DNA from 4 places in the Variovorax sp. NFACC27 genome. Region 1 is predicted to be linked to each of the others. Evidence: predicted binding sites of a transcription regulator. Region 1 holds the regulator's gene; each other region holds the start of a gene.
The links. The regulator sigma-54, encoded in region 1, starts transcription at its own class of promoters, with help from an activator protein. The targets are predictions, from matches to a motif close to TGGCANGNAANCTGCTTT.
Positions count from the first base shown of each region.

Region 2: ABL840_RS26015 (DUF2126 domain-containing protein) is a predicted target of sigma-54. The motif match lies at 2,408-2,425, and genes of this name have one in related genera.
Region 3: ABL840_RS01785 (TorF family putative porin) is a predicted target of sigma-54. The motif match lies at 2,547-2,564, and genes of this name have one in related genera.
Region 4: ABL840_RS32270 (pilin) is a predicted target of sigma-54. The motif match lies at 1,758-1,775, and genes of this name have one in related genera.

Region 1 is NZ_CP157613.1:786,701-790,510, forward strand. Features, by position in the region: gene lptA (lipopolysaccharide transport periplasmic protein LptA) at 1-242, shown strand, start outside; gene lptB (LPS export ABC transporter ATP-binding protein) at 239-1,033, shown strand; gene rpoN (RNA polymerase factor sigma-54) at 1,055-2,665, shown strand; gene ABL840_RS03625 (phospholipase D family protein) at 2,679-3,810, shown strand, end outside.
Region 2 is NZ_CP157613.1:5,560,751-5,564,560, reverse strand. Features, by position in the region: gene ABL840_RS26015 (DUF2126 domain-containing protein) at 1-2,334, opposite strand, end outside; gene ABL840_RS26010 (DNA internalization-related competence protein ComEC/Rec2) at 2,476-3,810, shown strand, end outside.
Region 3 is NZ_CP157613.1:383,006-386,815, reverse strand. Features, by position in the region: gene ABL840_RS01795 (ammonium transporter) at 1-1,191, opposite strand, end outside; gene glnK (P-II family nitrogen regulator) at 1,221-1,559, opposite strand; gene ABL840_RS01785 (TorF family putative porin) at 1,627-2,505, opposite strand; gene ABL840_RS01780 (YifB family Mg chelatase-like AAA ATPase) at 2,720-3,810, shown strand, end outside.
Region 4 is NZ_CP157613.1:6,896,639-6,900,448, reverse strand. Features, by position in the region: gene ABL840_RS32280 (hypothetical protein) at 1-188, shown strand, start outside; gene ABL840_RS32275 (tetratricopeptide repeat protein) at 185-805, shown strand; gene ABL840_RS32270 (pilin) at 1,214-1,699, opposite strand; gene ABL840_RS32265 (ATP-binding protein) at 1,937-3,810, opposite strand, start outside.

The sequences.
Region 1 (3,810 bases):
GCAACGACACCTACACCGTCAACGGTTCCACCGTGCCGCCGAACACCGCCGTCAACGCCTCGGCTCCGGGCGGGCGCGTCAGGACCATCCTGACCCCCAAGGCCGCCACAGCCCCTGCGGCCGGCGCCTCGGCCCCGGCCGCCGGCGCGAAGGCGCCGCCGCCGGCACCCACCCCGGCACCCGGCAAGGGCCTGCGCCAGAGCACCACGCTCGGCAGTGACCAGGGAGATACCCGCAAGTGATCGAATCCGCAGGAACGCAGGACGTCAACGGCGCCCCGGGCAGCCGCCTGGTCGCGCGCGGCCTGAAGAAGAGCTACGGCAGCCGCACGGTCGTGAAGGACGTCTCGCTCGACGTGCAGAAGGGCGAAGTCGTCGGGCTGCTCGGCCCCAACGGCGCCGGCAAGACCACGTCGTTCTACATGATCGTGGGTCTGGTGCGCGCCGATGCCGGCGACATCGCCATCGACGGCGAGCCCATCGCCCACATGCCGATCCACCGCCGCGCCCGCATGGGCCTGAGCTACCTGCCGCAGGAAGCCTCGATCTTCCGCAAGCTCACGGTCGAGGAGAACGTGCGCGCCGTGCTCGAGTTGCAGATGGAGCCCGACGCGAACGGCAAGATGGCCCCGCTGTCGAAGCCGCACATCGAGGAGCGCCTGTCCGAGCTGCTGGCCGACCTGCGCGTCGACCACCTGCGCGATTCGCCCGCGCTCGCGCTGTCGGGCGGCGAGCGCCGCCGCGTCGAGATCGCGCGCGCCCTGGCCACGCAGCCGCGCTTCATCCTGCTGGACGAGCCCTTCGCCGGTATCGACCCGATCGCGGTGATCGAGATCCAGCGGATCATCAGCTTCCTGAAGGAGCGCGGCATCGGCGTGCTCATCACCGATCACAACGTGCGCGAGACGCTGGGCATCTGCGATCACGCCTTCATCATCAGCGACGGGCATGTGCTGGCACAAGGCACGCCTTCGGAGATCGTCGACAACGCCGAGGTACGCAGGGTGTACCTGGGCGAGCACTTCCGCATGTAAGGCGCGGGGGCGGTTTCCACCATGAAGCAAGGGCTGTCCCTTCGCGTTTCGCAGCATCTGGCGCTGACGCCACAGCTGCAGCAGTCGATCAGGCTGCTTCAACTCTCCACGCTCGAACTGAGCCAGGAGGTGGAGCAGATGCTCGACGAGAACCCGTTCCTCGAGCGCACCGCGGAAGAAGCGGCGCGCGAGGAATTCGGGCTCGACACGGCCGATGCCCCGGTTCCGCGCGATGAAGGCGGTGACGGTGGTGAAGGCGGGGACGGCGAGGGCGACTTCGCTTCGCCGGCCGCCAGCAGCGCATCCACTGCTTCCACCGAAACCGTCACCAGCACGGCCGACACCGACGGCCCCGCCGCCGACATCTCCGAGCGCGAGCCCGACTGGGAAGGCGACGGCACCGTCGACATGGCGCCCGACGACAGCGAATGGGGCAGCGACGCGCCCGCGCGCCAGAACAACCTGGGCGACGACGAGCGCGCCGACGCCACCGAGCTCGCGCGCAGCCAGGAGTCGCTGCAGTCCTTCCTGCATCGCCAGGCGCTGAGCCTGCGCCTCGACGAGAACGACAGCGCCGCGCTGCGCTTCCTGATCGAGTCGCTCAACGACGACGGCTACCTCGAAGACTCGCTGCCCGCCCTGGCCTCGGGCCTGGCCGGCGACGACAACGACCAGTTCGACGACCTGGTGCACCACTTCCAGGTGGCGCTCGGCCTGCTCCAGAGCCTGGAGCCCGCCGGCGTCGGCGCGCGCGACCTCGGCGAATGCCTGAGCATCCAGCTGCGCGCCATGGCCAGCGAGGACGAGACCGAGGAAGAGGAGCAGGTCCGCAAGACCGCCATCGCCATCTGCAAGCAGCCGATGGAGCTGCTCGCGCGCCGCGACTTCAAGCGCCTGGCCACGCTCACCCGCAGCAACGAGGACCTGGTGCGCTCGGCGCTGCAGATCATCGCGCGGCTGGAGCCCAAGCCGGGCCGCAGCTTCGTCGACGTCGAGCGCAACATCATCATTCCCGACGTGATCGTCACCAAGACCGGGCGCGGCACGAACGTGAAGTTCCGCGTCATGCTCAACCCCGAGGTGATGCCGCGCCTGCGCGTGCACGACATCTACGCCGGCGCGCTCAAGTCGCACAAGGGCGAGGGCAGCCAGGCGCTGTCGCAGCGGCTGCAGGAGGCGCGCTGGTTCATCAAGAACATCCAGCAGCGCTTCGACACCATCCTGCGCGTGAGCAACGCCATCGTCGAGCGGCAGAAGAGCTACTTCGTGCACGGCGAGCTCGCGATGCGCCCGCTGGTGCTGCGCGAGATCGCCGACGAGCTGGGCCTGCACGAATCGACCATCTCGCGCGTGACCACCGCCAAGTACATGGCCACGCCCTTCGGCACGGTCGAGCTCAAGTACTTCTTCGGCTCGGCGCTGGGCACCGAGACCGGCGGCAATGCGTCGAGCACCGCGGTGCGCGCGCTCATCAAGCAGTTCGTCGGCTCCGAGAGCGTGAAGAAGCCGCTGTCGGACAGCCAGATCTCCGAGATGCTGAAGGAACAGGGCATCGAGTGCGCGCGCCGCACCGTCGCCAAGTACCGCGAAGCGCTTCGCATCGCGCCCGCCAACCTGCGCAAAGCCCTGTAGAAAGACACCGTCGATGAGCCGGGGCCTGATGTCGCGCTGTGGGCATTGGGTCTTCGCCATGGTGGCGGTGGTGCTGTTCGCAGGCTGCGCCACGCTGCCCGACGAGGCGCCGCGCACGCCCACCAGGGCCATGGCCGTCTCGGCCGACACTGCCCTCGGCAAGATCGCGCTGGCTTCCCAGCCCGACCCCGACCTGAGCGGCTTCCGCCTGATGCCCGGCGGCGATTTCGCCTTCGACACCCGCATCCAGCTGGCCCGCCGCGCGCAGCGCACGCTCGACGTGCAGTACTACCAGATCGAGAACGACGAGACCGGCCGCTACCTGCTGCGCACCCTGCGCGACGCCGCCCTGCGCGGCGTGCGCGTGCGGCTGCTGATGGACGACCTCTACACCTCCGGCGAAGACGAGTTGCTGCTCGGCCTCGCCGCCACGCCCAACGTGGAGCTGCGGCTGTTCAACCCGTTCCCGGCCGGCCGCGGCAGCCTGCTGAAGCGCTTCACCGCCTCGCTCTTCGACTTCAGCCGCGTCAACCGCCGCATGCACAACAAGCTGTTCATCGCCGACGGCGCGATGGCGGTCGCGGGCGGGCGCAACATCGGCAACCAGTACTTCAGGCGCACCGCGGGCGAGAACTTCATCGACCTCGATACCTTCGTCACAGGCGCGCTCATCCCCCGGCTGGGCAGTCTCTTCGACCAGTACTGGAACAGTGTCTACGTGCGGCCGATCCAGTCGGTGGCGAGCAGTGCCTTGTCGCGCGAGGAGCTGCAGCAACGCTTCGAGCTCGCCACCGGCCCCGACACCACGCCGCCGCCGCCGAGGCCCGCGCCCAACGACCTGCTCGGCTACAGCCCGATGGCGGAAGACCTGGACGCCGGCAAGCTCGGCCTGATCTGGACCACCGCCGAGGCATACGCCGATTCGCCCGAGCGCGTGATCGGCAAGACCGCTTCCTACGGCGGCGTGCCGCTGCTCGACGTGGACAGCGTGCGCTACAACGTGGTCGAGCAGATGCGCCGCGCCCGCTCGGACGTGACCATCGTCTCGCCCTACCTGATCCCGGGCCCCTCGGGGCTGGAGGTGATGCGCGAGATCCGCGGCCGCAACGTGAAGATCAGCGTGGTCACCAACTCGCTGGCCGCTA
Region 2 (3,810 bases), 3.5 Mb from region 1:
GGTGCCGGTGTGGCGGCCATCGGTCATGAACTTCTCGGCCGACAGGCGGGTTTCGAAGGCGGCGTTGTAGAGGAACTCGGTGTGGTCGACCAGTTCCTTCCAGTTGTGCGCCGGATGGATGTTGACCTCGATCACGCCCGGGTCGGGCGTGACCTGCAGCATCTTCAGGCGAGGGTCGCGCGGCGGCGGATAGCCTTCCATCACGATGCGCACGCCCAGGTCGCGCGCGGTGGCTTCCACGGCGGCCACGAGGTCGAGATAGTCCTCCAGTCGGGCCAGCGGCGGCATGAAGACGTAGAGCACACCCGAGGCTTCGCCCTTCTTCTCGGCGGCGGGGCCGTTGGCGCGGCGCGGGTCGCGCACTTCGACGCACAGCGCGGTGCGCGTGATCCAGTGGGCCGATTCGCCGCGACGGGGCTGGCGGGCCGAAAGGGAGTCGGCGTCGTCGTTGTCGTCCGTGCCGTCGCCTTCACCGTCGCTCGCGGCGCCCGGCGTCTGCATGCGCAATGCAGAGGGCACGACGGGCGGCGTGCCGAAGGCGTAGGGCACGGCGCCGAGGTCTGCGCCCGCGCTGCCAATTTCACCCGTGCCCACGGCATAGCGCGCACGGTAGTCGGCAGAGCTCGGCAGCGCGCCGCGCGGCGCGGTGGGGTCGCGTTCGATCAGGTAGGGGTAGTCGCCCTTGCTGGCCCACGGCTGCGAGTCGAGCGGCAGGCGGTAGCCCATGGGCGAGTCGCCCGGAATGAGATAGAGCCTGTCGTCGCGCAGGAACCAGGGGCCGGTCTTCCAGGCCGGACCCGCGAGCGCGGGAGCATCGCCGTTCGCGTTGCCGGGCTCGATGGGCAGCATGTAGCCGATCACCGCGTCGAGCTTCTGCGTGAACACGCGGCGCAGGCGCACGCGTTCGAGTTCGTCGTCGAGCTTCGAGTCGAAAGGGTCGACGTTGACGGGAAGGCGGCGTTCGCGCCAGAGGTAGTAGTAGATGTCCTCGTAGCCCGGCTGGATGTAGCGCTCGGTCAGCCCCAGCTTCTGCGCGAGCAGGTTGGTGAAGCGGCGCGCGTCCTCGCTCGTGTAGTGCGTGGGAAAGCGCTCGTCGGCGAAGAGGGCAGGGTCGTGCCACAACTGCTGGCCGTCGGCGCGCCAGAAGATCGAGAGCGCCCAGCGCGGCAGCTGCTCGCCCGGATACCACTTGCCCTGGCCGAAGTGCAGGAAGCCGCCCTGGCCGTATTCGGCGCGCAGCTTGTGCACGAGCTCGGTGGCGTAGCCGCGCTTGGTGGGGCCGAGCGCGTCGGTGTTCCACTCGGGCGCGTCGCGGTCGGTGGTGGCCACGTAGGTGGGCTCGCCGCCCATGGTCAGGCGCACGTCGCCGGCCTTCAGGCGCGCATCGACCGCGTCGCCCAGGGCCAGCACCTCGGCCCACTGGTCTTCGGTGTAGGGCTTGGTGACGCGCGGCGATTCGTAGATGCGCGTGACCTTCATCTCGTGGCCGAACTCGACCTCGGATTCGTCGATCCCGCCCTCGATGGGCGCGGCGCTCGAAGGCGTGGGCGTGCAGGCCAGCGGGATGTGGCCTTCACCGGCCAGCAGGCCCGATGTGGCGTCGAGGCCGATCCATCCGGCGCCGGGCAGGAACACCTCGCACCAGGCGTGCAGGTCGGTGAAGTCGACGGTGGTGCCGCTCGGGCCGTCGAGCGCCTTCACGTCGGGCGTGAGCTGGATCAGGTAGCCCGAGACGAAGCGCGCGGCCAGCCCGCAGTGGCGCAGCAGCTGCACCAGCAGCCAGCCCGAGTCGCGGCAGGAGCCGCTGCCGTTGGTGAGCGTTTCTTCCGGCGTCTGCACGCCGGGCTCCATGCGGATCAGGTAGTTGACGTCCTTCTGGACCTGCTGGTTGATGCCGACCAGGAAGTCGATGGTGCGCTGCTCCTTGCGGTCGATCTTGTCGAGGTAGGCCTGCAGCAGCGGCGTGACCGGGTCGGCCACGAGGTAGGGCGCGAGCTCCTCGGCCTGCGAGGGCTTGTACTTGAAGGGGAAGTTCTCGGCCTGCGGCTCGAGGAAGAAGTCGAAGGGGTTGTAGACCGCCATCTCGACCACGAGGTCGACAGTGACCTTGAACTCGCGCGTCTTCTCGGGAAACACGAGCCGCGCCTGGTAGTTGGCGAACGGGTCCTGCATCCAGTTGACGAAGTGCTCGGCCGGCTCGACGCGCAGCGAATACGAGATGACGTTGCTGCGGCAATGCGGCGCGGGCCGCAAGCGCACGACCTGCGGGCCCAGCTGCACCAGGCGGTCGTACTTGTAGTGGGTGACGTGGTGGAGAGCGGCGTGAATGGACATGCGTTTTTGTGTGCAGAGCTGGCAGATTGCATCGAGAAGATGTCTCTGGTGAGACGCATACTAGCCCAGATGCTTAGCAATTAACGCGCCACTGAGCGTGAGTCTGGGGAGGGTTTGCATCATGGTTTCGGGAGTCGTCCGATGACGCCGTCGCGTGCGTTCGGCAGTGCCGTGGGCGGGGCTCGCGCGTTCGCTGCACTGGGTGGTTCGCTCTTGGGAGCGGCCTTGCAGTTGCAGCAGGAAGCGCTCTGGCCGGCATGGATCTACATGGGCTTGTCGGCCCTCGGCGTCGCCGCTGCATGGTGGCGGCGCAGGCCGGGCAGGGCGCTCGTGATCGTCGCCTTCGCATGTGGCGCGATGATTGGAGCGGGGCTTGCGGGATGGCGCGCGACGGCCTACCTGGGCGGCGCGCTCGACCCGTCGCTCGAAGGGCGCGACCTCCGGCTCACGGGCGTCGTGTCGGAGATGCCCCAGCGCAGCGAAGCCGGAACGCGGTTTCGTCTCGATGTCGAGTCCGCGCGCTGGGCCGACCCGGAAATCGCCGGACAACCTGCTGTACCCGATCGCATCGCCCTCGGCTGGTACGCCGACGGCTCCAGCCTGTGGAGCCGGCCTTCCGGGAGCCCGATGCCGTCGACGGACGCCAACCGCTCTCCGCACGCCGGCGAGCGGTGGCAGCTCACAGTGCGCCTGAGAGCACCCCACGGCAACCGCAATCCCCATGGCTTCGACAGCGAACTCTGGATGTGGGAGCAAGGCCTCCACGCCAGCGGCCATGTACGAACAGGCGCGCGCGACGCCGCTCCTGTGCTGCTGGAAAGCACCTGGTGGCATCCCGTCGAGAGAGCCCGCGAGGCGGTGCGCGATGCCGTCTTCGAGCGCGTGCCGGACCGCGCCAGGGCCGGCGTGATCGCGGCCCTGGTCACCGGCGACCAGGGCGCCATCGACCGTGCGGGCTGGGACGTGTTCCGCGCCACGGGCGTGGCGCACCTGATGTCGATCTCGGGCCTCCACGTCACGATGTTCGCCTGGCTGGCGGCCCATGCCGTGGGCCTGCTCTGGCGGCGGAGCACGCGGCTGATGCTGTGCCTGCCCGCGCAGCAGGCCGCGCTGGTCGGCGGTGTGCTGCTGGCCACGCTCTATGCGCTTTTCAGCGGCTGGGGCGTGCCCGCGCAGCGCACGGTCTGGATGCTGGCGACTGTCGGACTGTTGCGCCTCACGGGCCGGCGCTGGCCGTGGCCGAACGCGTGGCTGCTGGCCGCCGCCGTGGTGGTCGCGCTCGACCCGTGGGCCCTGATGCAGGCCGGCTTCTGGCTGAGCTTCGTGGCGGTGGGCGTGCTCTTCGCCACGGATGGGCCGTCGGACGGGCAGAAGGCCGGCGCGGCCCTGCGCATGCTCCGGTTCTTCCGCGAGCAATGGACCATCACGCTGGCGATCACGCCCTTGAGCCTGCTGCTGTTCCAGCAGGTGTCGCTG
Region 3 (3,810 bases), 400 kb from region 1:
GATGGCACCCAGGATGCCGCCCACGCCGTGCACGCCGAACACGTCGAACGCGTCGTCGGCGCCGAGCATGCGCTTGAGGCCACCAACGCCCCACAGGCAGACCAGGCCGGCCAGCAGGCCCAGCACGATCGAACCCATCGGGCCGACGAAGCCGGCGGCGGGCGTGACGGCCACCAGGCCGGCGACTGCACCGGATGCGGCACCCAGCATAGAGGCCTTGCCCTTGTGCAGGCTCTCGCCCAGGATCCACGACAGGGCCGCGGCGGCGGTGGCGAGCACCGTGTTCACGAAGGCCAGGCCGGCGACGGCGTTGGCTGCACCAGCGGAGCCGGCGTTGAAGCCGAACCAGCCGACCCACAGCAGCGATGCGCCGACCATGGTGAGCGTGAGCGAGTGAGGCGTGAAGGCTTCCTTGCCGTAGCCGACGCGCTTGCCGACCATGTAGGCGCCGACCAGGCCGGCCACACCGGCGTTGATGTGCACCACGGTGCCGCCGGCGAAGTCCAGCGCGCCGTCCTTGCCCAGCAGGCCGCCGCCCCACACGATGTGGGCGATCGGCACGTAGCTGAACGTGAACCACAGCACCGAGAACAGCAGCACGGCCGAGAACTTGGCGCGTTCCGCGAAGGCGCCGACGATCAGCGCCACGGTGATGGCCGCGAAGGTGCCCTGGAAGGCGACGAACACGTATTCGGGAATCGTGGTCAGCGCGCCGAAGGTCTCCTGCGTGATGCCCTTCATGAAGATCTTGTCGAATCCTCCGAAGAAGTTGCCGTCACCCGAGAAGGCCAGGCTGTAGCCGTAGACGGCCCACAGGATGCTGATCAGCGAGAAGATCACGAAGACCTGCATCAGCACCGACAGCATGTTCTTCGAGCGGCCCAGGCCGCCATAGAACAGCGCGAGGCCGGGGATGGTCATCAGGATCACGAGAAGGGTCGAAGTCAGCATCCAGGCGGTGTCGCCGGAATCGATCTTCGGAGCGGGGGCCGCGGGTGCGGCGGCGGGAGCAGCCTCGGCGGCGGCCGGTGCCGCTGCCGCGGGCGCAGCAGCCGGAGCGGGCGCGGCGGCAGCCGGTGCCGACGCGGCCGGAGCCTCGGGCGTTGCCGCGGCGGGGGTTTGCGCGAAGCCGGTGGTACCGGCGGCCAGCACGCTCAAGCCGAGCGCAAGAGAGACAAGCAGTTTTTTCATAGTCGTTGTTCTTTCGGGCCAGGACTCGATCAGAGGGCTTCGCGGCCCGTTTCGCCGGTGCGGATGCGAACGACCTGTTCGAGGTTGTAGACGAAGATCTTGCCGTCGCCGATCTTGCCGGTGCGTGCGGCGCTCTCGACCGCTTCGATCACGCGATCGACGAGGTCGTCGGAGACGGCCGCCTCGATCTTGACCTTGGGCAGGAAGTCGACCACGTACTCCGCGCCGCGGTAGAGCTCGGTGTGGCCCTTCTGGCGGCCGAAGCCCTTCACCTCGGTGACGGTGATCCCCTGCACGCCGATGGCCGACAGTGCTTCGCGCACCTCGTCGAGCTTGAACGGTTTGATGATGGCTGTGACCAGCTTCATGAGTTTTCTCCTTCGGATGGAAATGAAGTGGCGCGGCAGCTTGGGCCGCGCCTCGTTGTAGTGCGGATTACAGAGTCTTCGTCAGCGTGACGATGAAGCGTGCCTTGTTCGGCGAGTAGTAGGTCGTGCCGAAGGTGCCGAAGCCGTAGTCGACGCCCGGGTTGCTCACCGCGAGGTACGAGTTCTTCTTGTTGGCGCCCTGGATCGAGCCGGTCAGCGACAGGCCGTTGCCGAAGTCGTAGCTCGCGCCGATGTTGTAGTCGACGTAGCTCTTGTAGCCCAGGCTGCGGATGTCGCTGGACATGTTCGTGTAGCCGACGGCCGCCTTCAGCGTGACCTTGGGCACGATCTCCTTGCTGTACGACAGGTTCAGGTAGCCGGTGTTGGTGCCCTTCAGGCCCGAGCCGGCCTTGTTGCCGGCGTAGCCGAAGTAGTCCTTCGACACCGTGTGCGAGTACTTGGCGGTGAACGAGCCGAGGGTCTCGTTGGCGTAGGTGCCCGCGACGTACAGCTCGGTGGTGTTGCCGGCGGAGTTGCCCGGGTAGATGTAGGTGAGCGCACCGACGTCCATGTCCAGCGGGCCGGCCTTGAACTTGTAGCCGCCGTACACGTCCATCTCGATGCTGTTGCCCTTGAGCCAGTTGACGCTGGAGTTCCAGTTGCCCACGTAGAAGCCGCTGTCGCCGAAGGCGTAGTCCAGTCCGCCCTGGATGGCGGGCTTGAAGCCCTTGGTCTTGGCGTAGTCGTTCTTGCCGATCATGTCCTGGTCCTGGCCACGGAACTTGTAGTTCGTGGTGATCGACACATTGCCGGTCAGGTTCGGAGCGGGAGCTGCCGCAGGCGCTGCTGCGGCGTCGGTCGTTGCAGTCTGCGCCAGGGCCGCGCCGGACGCGGTCAATGCGGTGGCCAGAACGATCAGCGCCTGGGCGGCGGTACGGTGCGTCATCAGGGAACTCCTCGCAAGTGTGTTGTTGGACCGGAGGGCTCAAAGCAGGGAGCGTGCCAAAGTGCACGAATCCCTGCCCTTGCGACCGCGCCCACGCTGCGGGTGAGCGCCAAATCGTTACAACCCCTGTTGCGAGTGGTTGCAGATGGACGGTGCGCCGCACCACCGCGGGAATGCCCACAACGGGTGCACCATCTTGGGGAGAGGGAGAGAAATGGGACTGTCTTTGGTGCAGAGCCGCGCCTTGCTGGGTCTTGAAGCGGCCAGTGTCACGGTAGAGGTGCATCTTGCGAACGGTTTGCCCAGCTTCACGCTGGTCGGGCTGGTCGAAACCGAGGTCAAGGAGGCGCGCGAGCGGGTCCGCTCGGCGCTGCAGAACGCGGGGCTGGAGTTCCCCAACAACAAGCGCATCACCGTGAACCTGGCGCCGGCCGACCTGCCCAAGGACTCCGGGCGCTTCGACCTGCCCATCGCGCTGGGCATCCTCGCGGCCAGCGGACAGATAGACAACGCCCGGCTCGCCGGCCACGAGTTCGCCGGGGAGCTGTCTCTATCCGGCGAGCTCAGGCCCGTTCGCGGTGCGCTGGCCATGGCGCTGGCGCTGCACACGCGCGGCGTCGCGACGCGGCTGGTGCTGCCCCTTGAAAGTGCACAGGAGGCCGCGCTGGTACCGGGCGGCGAGGTGTATGGGGCCAGGCACCTGCTGGACGTGGTGCGCCAGTTCGTGGCGGGCGACGATGCCGCTTCCCAGTTGCCCGACGGCCCGGACGACGGTTGGGCGCGCATCCAGGCCGAGCCCGACACGGCCGTGCCCCGATACGCCGACCTGTCGGAAGTGAAGGGGCACACGGGCGTCAAGCGCGTGCTCGAGATCGCGGCGGCGGGCGGCCACAGCCTGCTGATGGTGGGCGAACCCGGCTCGGGCAAGTCGATGCTCGCCCAGCGCTTCGCGGGGCTGCTGCCCGCGATGCGCATCGACGAAGCACTGGAAAGCGCCGCGGTTGCAAGCCTCGGCGGGCGCTTCGCGACTGAAAGATGGATGAGCAGGCCGACCTGCTCTCCGCACCACACGGCGAGCGCGGTGGCGCTGGTCGGCGGGGGCTCCCCGCCCCGCCCCGGAGAAATCTCGCGCGCGCACCACGGCGTTCTCTTCCTCGACGAATTCCCCGAGTTCGCCCGCTCCGCGCTCGAAGCACTGCGCGAGCCGCTGGAGACGGGCACGATCACCATCGCCCGCGCCGCACGGCGCGCCGAGTTCCCGGCGCGCTTCCAGCTCGTCGCAGCCATGAACCCCTGCCCCTGCGG
Region 4 (3,810 bases), 2.2 Mb from region 1:
CGAGTGGTGGCAGCACGGCTGTAGATGCCGCGCTGAAGGCTTGCGCGGCAAGTGTGGCGAAGGACGCGAGCGGTGGTCCCGACCAGACCGCAATGACGGCGTGCATGACCAAGGCGGGCTTCACGAAGCCGCCTCAGGAAGGCGAGCACAGGCCTCCACCCCCCGCTGGTGCCGCGCTTCGCAAATGACGTTGAAAAAACCATTGCCGCGCAGCAGTCGGCGAAATGAGGCGAATTGGCTGAGGCGGCCCGAGGATGGCGACCGCAAGGGGACGAAGTGCGTGGAATCGCCAGATTCGCACGGCGACCCCGTGCCCGAGGAAAAGCCAGGGCTGAGACCCGACGCCATCAGTCTCGAAGCCGCCATCGCGATGACCGGCATCAGCAAGCGCACGCTGTGGCGGCGTGTGTCGGATGGAACGATCGCCAAGCACAAGGAAGACTCGCGCGGAAGGGCGATGCTTGCTCTCGCGCAGATCACAGACCTGATCGATCTTGTGTTGACCGGGGAGGAACTTCACCTGATCGTGAAGGCCGATAGCGGCGATGCGAATGCACAGGCCGATGCTGGCGCGATGTTCTTCGTAGAGGCCCGCTTTGGGGCTGCCGTCTACTGGCTGGATCTTGCTGCCACGCAAGGCAATACCGACGCCATGCAGTGGCTCGGGAACTGCCACGCATCCGGCCTGGGCGTTCCCAAGGATGAGAGCCTCGCAATCATGTGGATCGCCAAGGCGGCTTCGCTGGGTCATCCGGTGGCTCGTCAGCAGATCCAGGGCATGAGGGCTGGACACTGCGAGCCGTAGTCATGCGCTTGTACCTGCGGACTCTCTGTTCTGCGCTCGTGCTCATTGCGCTGGTGGGTTGCGGAGGTTCGCACATGCCTGGCGATGAGCCGGCAGATTTCGGTGCGGACGTCACGGTGCGCAGCATGACCGCCGCGCAGCAGAAGTGCAATGCGGCAGGCTTGCCGGACCTCTACGAATGTGCTGGAGCTCCGCCGTCGCCTGCTGGGGAGCAACTGGCGGCTCGTGGGGCACTCGATATGTATCAGCTCTTCGAGAAAGGGTGCCTCGAAACTGCGGGCGAGAGGCAATGCGAGTTGCTGTTGGAGACCGCGTATCGAAAAGCTGGCGTGCAACAGCCATCGTCGCCCTGACGCAGACACAAAAAAAGCCGCCATCAGGCGGCTTGGATCGGGCAGAGGGTTTGAATCAGGTGCCGTTCGGGCAGCCTGCCGGTGCGTACTTCGAGTCAGCTGTGGTCGCGCAGGTCCAGCTGCCTGCGCTGCTGCGAGTCCAGGTGATCGTGTAGGGCGTTGCTTTCAGCGTTGCAGCAGCACTGCCGGCGAATTGGGCCGAAATGGTGCCGGTGGTGGTCAAGGCGGCAGTGTTGGTGGTCGCGGTAAGTGCCGTGCCAGCAGTCGAAGTCAGGGGGGTCGTATAGCTCAGGATGTTGGAGCTGGTGGCGCCGAGGTCGCAGGCAGCCGCATCAGTCTTTCCATTGTTCAGGCAATCTTCATAGGCCGTCTTCAAGGCGCCGGTTTCGCCCATGGCGCGGGCCACTTGCGACTTGGCGATGTAGGTCTGGTATTGCGGAATCGCGATCGCAGCCAGGATACCGATGATCGCCACGACGATCATCAACTCGATGAGGGTGAAACCCTTTTGCACGTTGCGTGCGAAGGAACGACGGTTCATTGTGAAACTCCTGCAGTTGAGAAAGTGCGCCCGGAAAGATCTCCGGGACGTGCTTCTTTCTGCAGTCCGCATGCCACCCGTCCAGGGGTGGTTCATGCGCGTTCGAACAGGTGTTTCAGGACGTAAAGGCGCGTGTACATTCGTGCCGTTTCGTCATGACGCGCGGCCGTGCGTGCCATGGCATCTCGCCGGTGGTGTCATCCGCGCGTCGTATCGATGCCCGTTGATGTGTAGCGCTCAATGCGCGGCTGCAAGCCGCTGCGCTTCGAGCATCAGCGGCACGCGCACCTGCGCGACCAGCCCGTGCGAGCCCGTCTTCAGCACCACGTCCCCGCCATGCGCACGCGCGATCGAACGGCACACGGCAAGCCCGAGTCCGCTGCCCGCCGCGCTCGAGGAGCGGGCCTGCGCGGTGCGGTAGAAGGGCTTGAAGACCTGCTCGAGTTCGCTGGCGGGCAGGCCCGGTCCGCGGTCGCCGATCTCGACCACGGCGTCGGGGCCGTCGGTGAACAGGCGCACGCGTGCCAGGCGGCCGTACTTGACGGCGTTCTCGATGAGGTTGTCGAGCACGCGGCGCATGCCGATCACGTCGACCTCCACCGGTGCGTGTTCCGTGCGCCGCAGCTGCACGTCCTTGCCGACGAACGCGGCCTGCTCGACCACGTCCTCGACGAGGCTCGCGAGGTCCATGCGCTCGCGCGCGGTCACCACCGAGGCGTCGCGGATGAAGCTGAGCACGGAGCCGATCATGAGCTCCATCTCCTGCACGTCTTCGAGCATGCCGGCGCGCACGTCGTCGGGAACATCCTCGATGCGAAAGCGCAGGCGCGTGAGGGGCGTGCGCAGGTCGTGGCTGATGGCGCCGATCATCACCGTGCGGTCGTCGACGAAGCTGCGCAGTCGTGCCTGCATGCGGTTGAAGGCCTGCGCGGCACGGCCTATTTCGGCGGGGCCTTCGAGTGCCATCACCGGTGCCGACGGGTCGCGGCCGAGCTGGTCGGCCGCGCGCGCGAAACCGGCGATGGGCCGCACCAGCCGGCGCGAGAACAGCCAGCCCGCAGGCGCGACGATGGCCGCCGCGATCAGGAACCACAGCAGCACGCGGCGCTGCCAGGCATTGGGAAAGGACTCGGGCGCCGGCTGCACCACCACCCAGCTGCCCTCGGGCGTGTACACGGCGGCGATGAAGTCGCCCTCGACGAAGGGAGCGGGCGCGAGTCCGAAGAGGCCGCGCGTGGCGGGGCGCGCGGTGTCGGAGGTCTCGGTGGTCGTGGCCTCGGTGTTGGCGGGCGCGCGTGGCGGCTCGACCGTGACTGCCGCTGGCGGTGCCGTGCTTGCCGCCGGCGCGGGGTTGGGCGAGGAAGGGCGTGCAGCGGATTCGGAGCGTGGCAGCGGCGCGGGAGTCGACGGAGGAGCTTCCGCCCTGGAAGGGGCCTCGCGCGGTGGCGGGCTCTCGACGACCGGCGGCAGGCCTCGCATGTTGCCTCCGGGTTGCATCGATGGTGCCGTGGGCTGGCCGCGAGCCATGCCCGGCGGTGCCGTCTGTGATGGCGAGGCCGGCTCAGGTGCTCTCGGCGCGATGGCCGTCGCGGGTGGCGCCGGTGCGGGGGAAGGCGATGGCGGCGTGCCGGTCGCGCCCGTGGTGCCGGACGGTGGTGCTGTCGTCGTGCCGCCCGGAGAACTCGTGGTCGGTGGCGTGGCGCCAGGCTCGGGTGTTGCGGCCGGCGTGGATGACCGGGGCGATGCGGAGGGGCCGCCCGCCGGATCTGCGGCCGGAGCACTGCCTGGCGGCGACTGGGTTGTCGTGCCGGTGGGCGGCGATGGCTGCTGTTGCTGCTGTTGTTGTGATGAAGGCGGAGGCGCCGGCGGAGTCCCCGTCATGCTGTCCCTCTGTCCCCGATCCGTGCCGAAGCCTCCGCCGGGCCCTCCGAAGCCGCCCGGAAATCCCATGCCCCCGGGGCCTCCCGGGCCGCCGCCACCACCGCCGCCCGGCGGTCCGCCCCGGGCCTGCACCTTCAGGAAGCCGCCTGCGGAAGCCGCACTGGCGATGCCGCGCGACGCGTCATGCCCGTCGCCCGTGGCGGCGACAGGCCCCGTGGTGCCCGCGAACG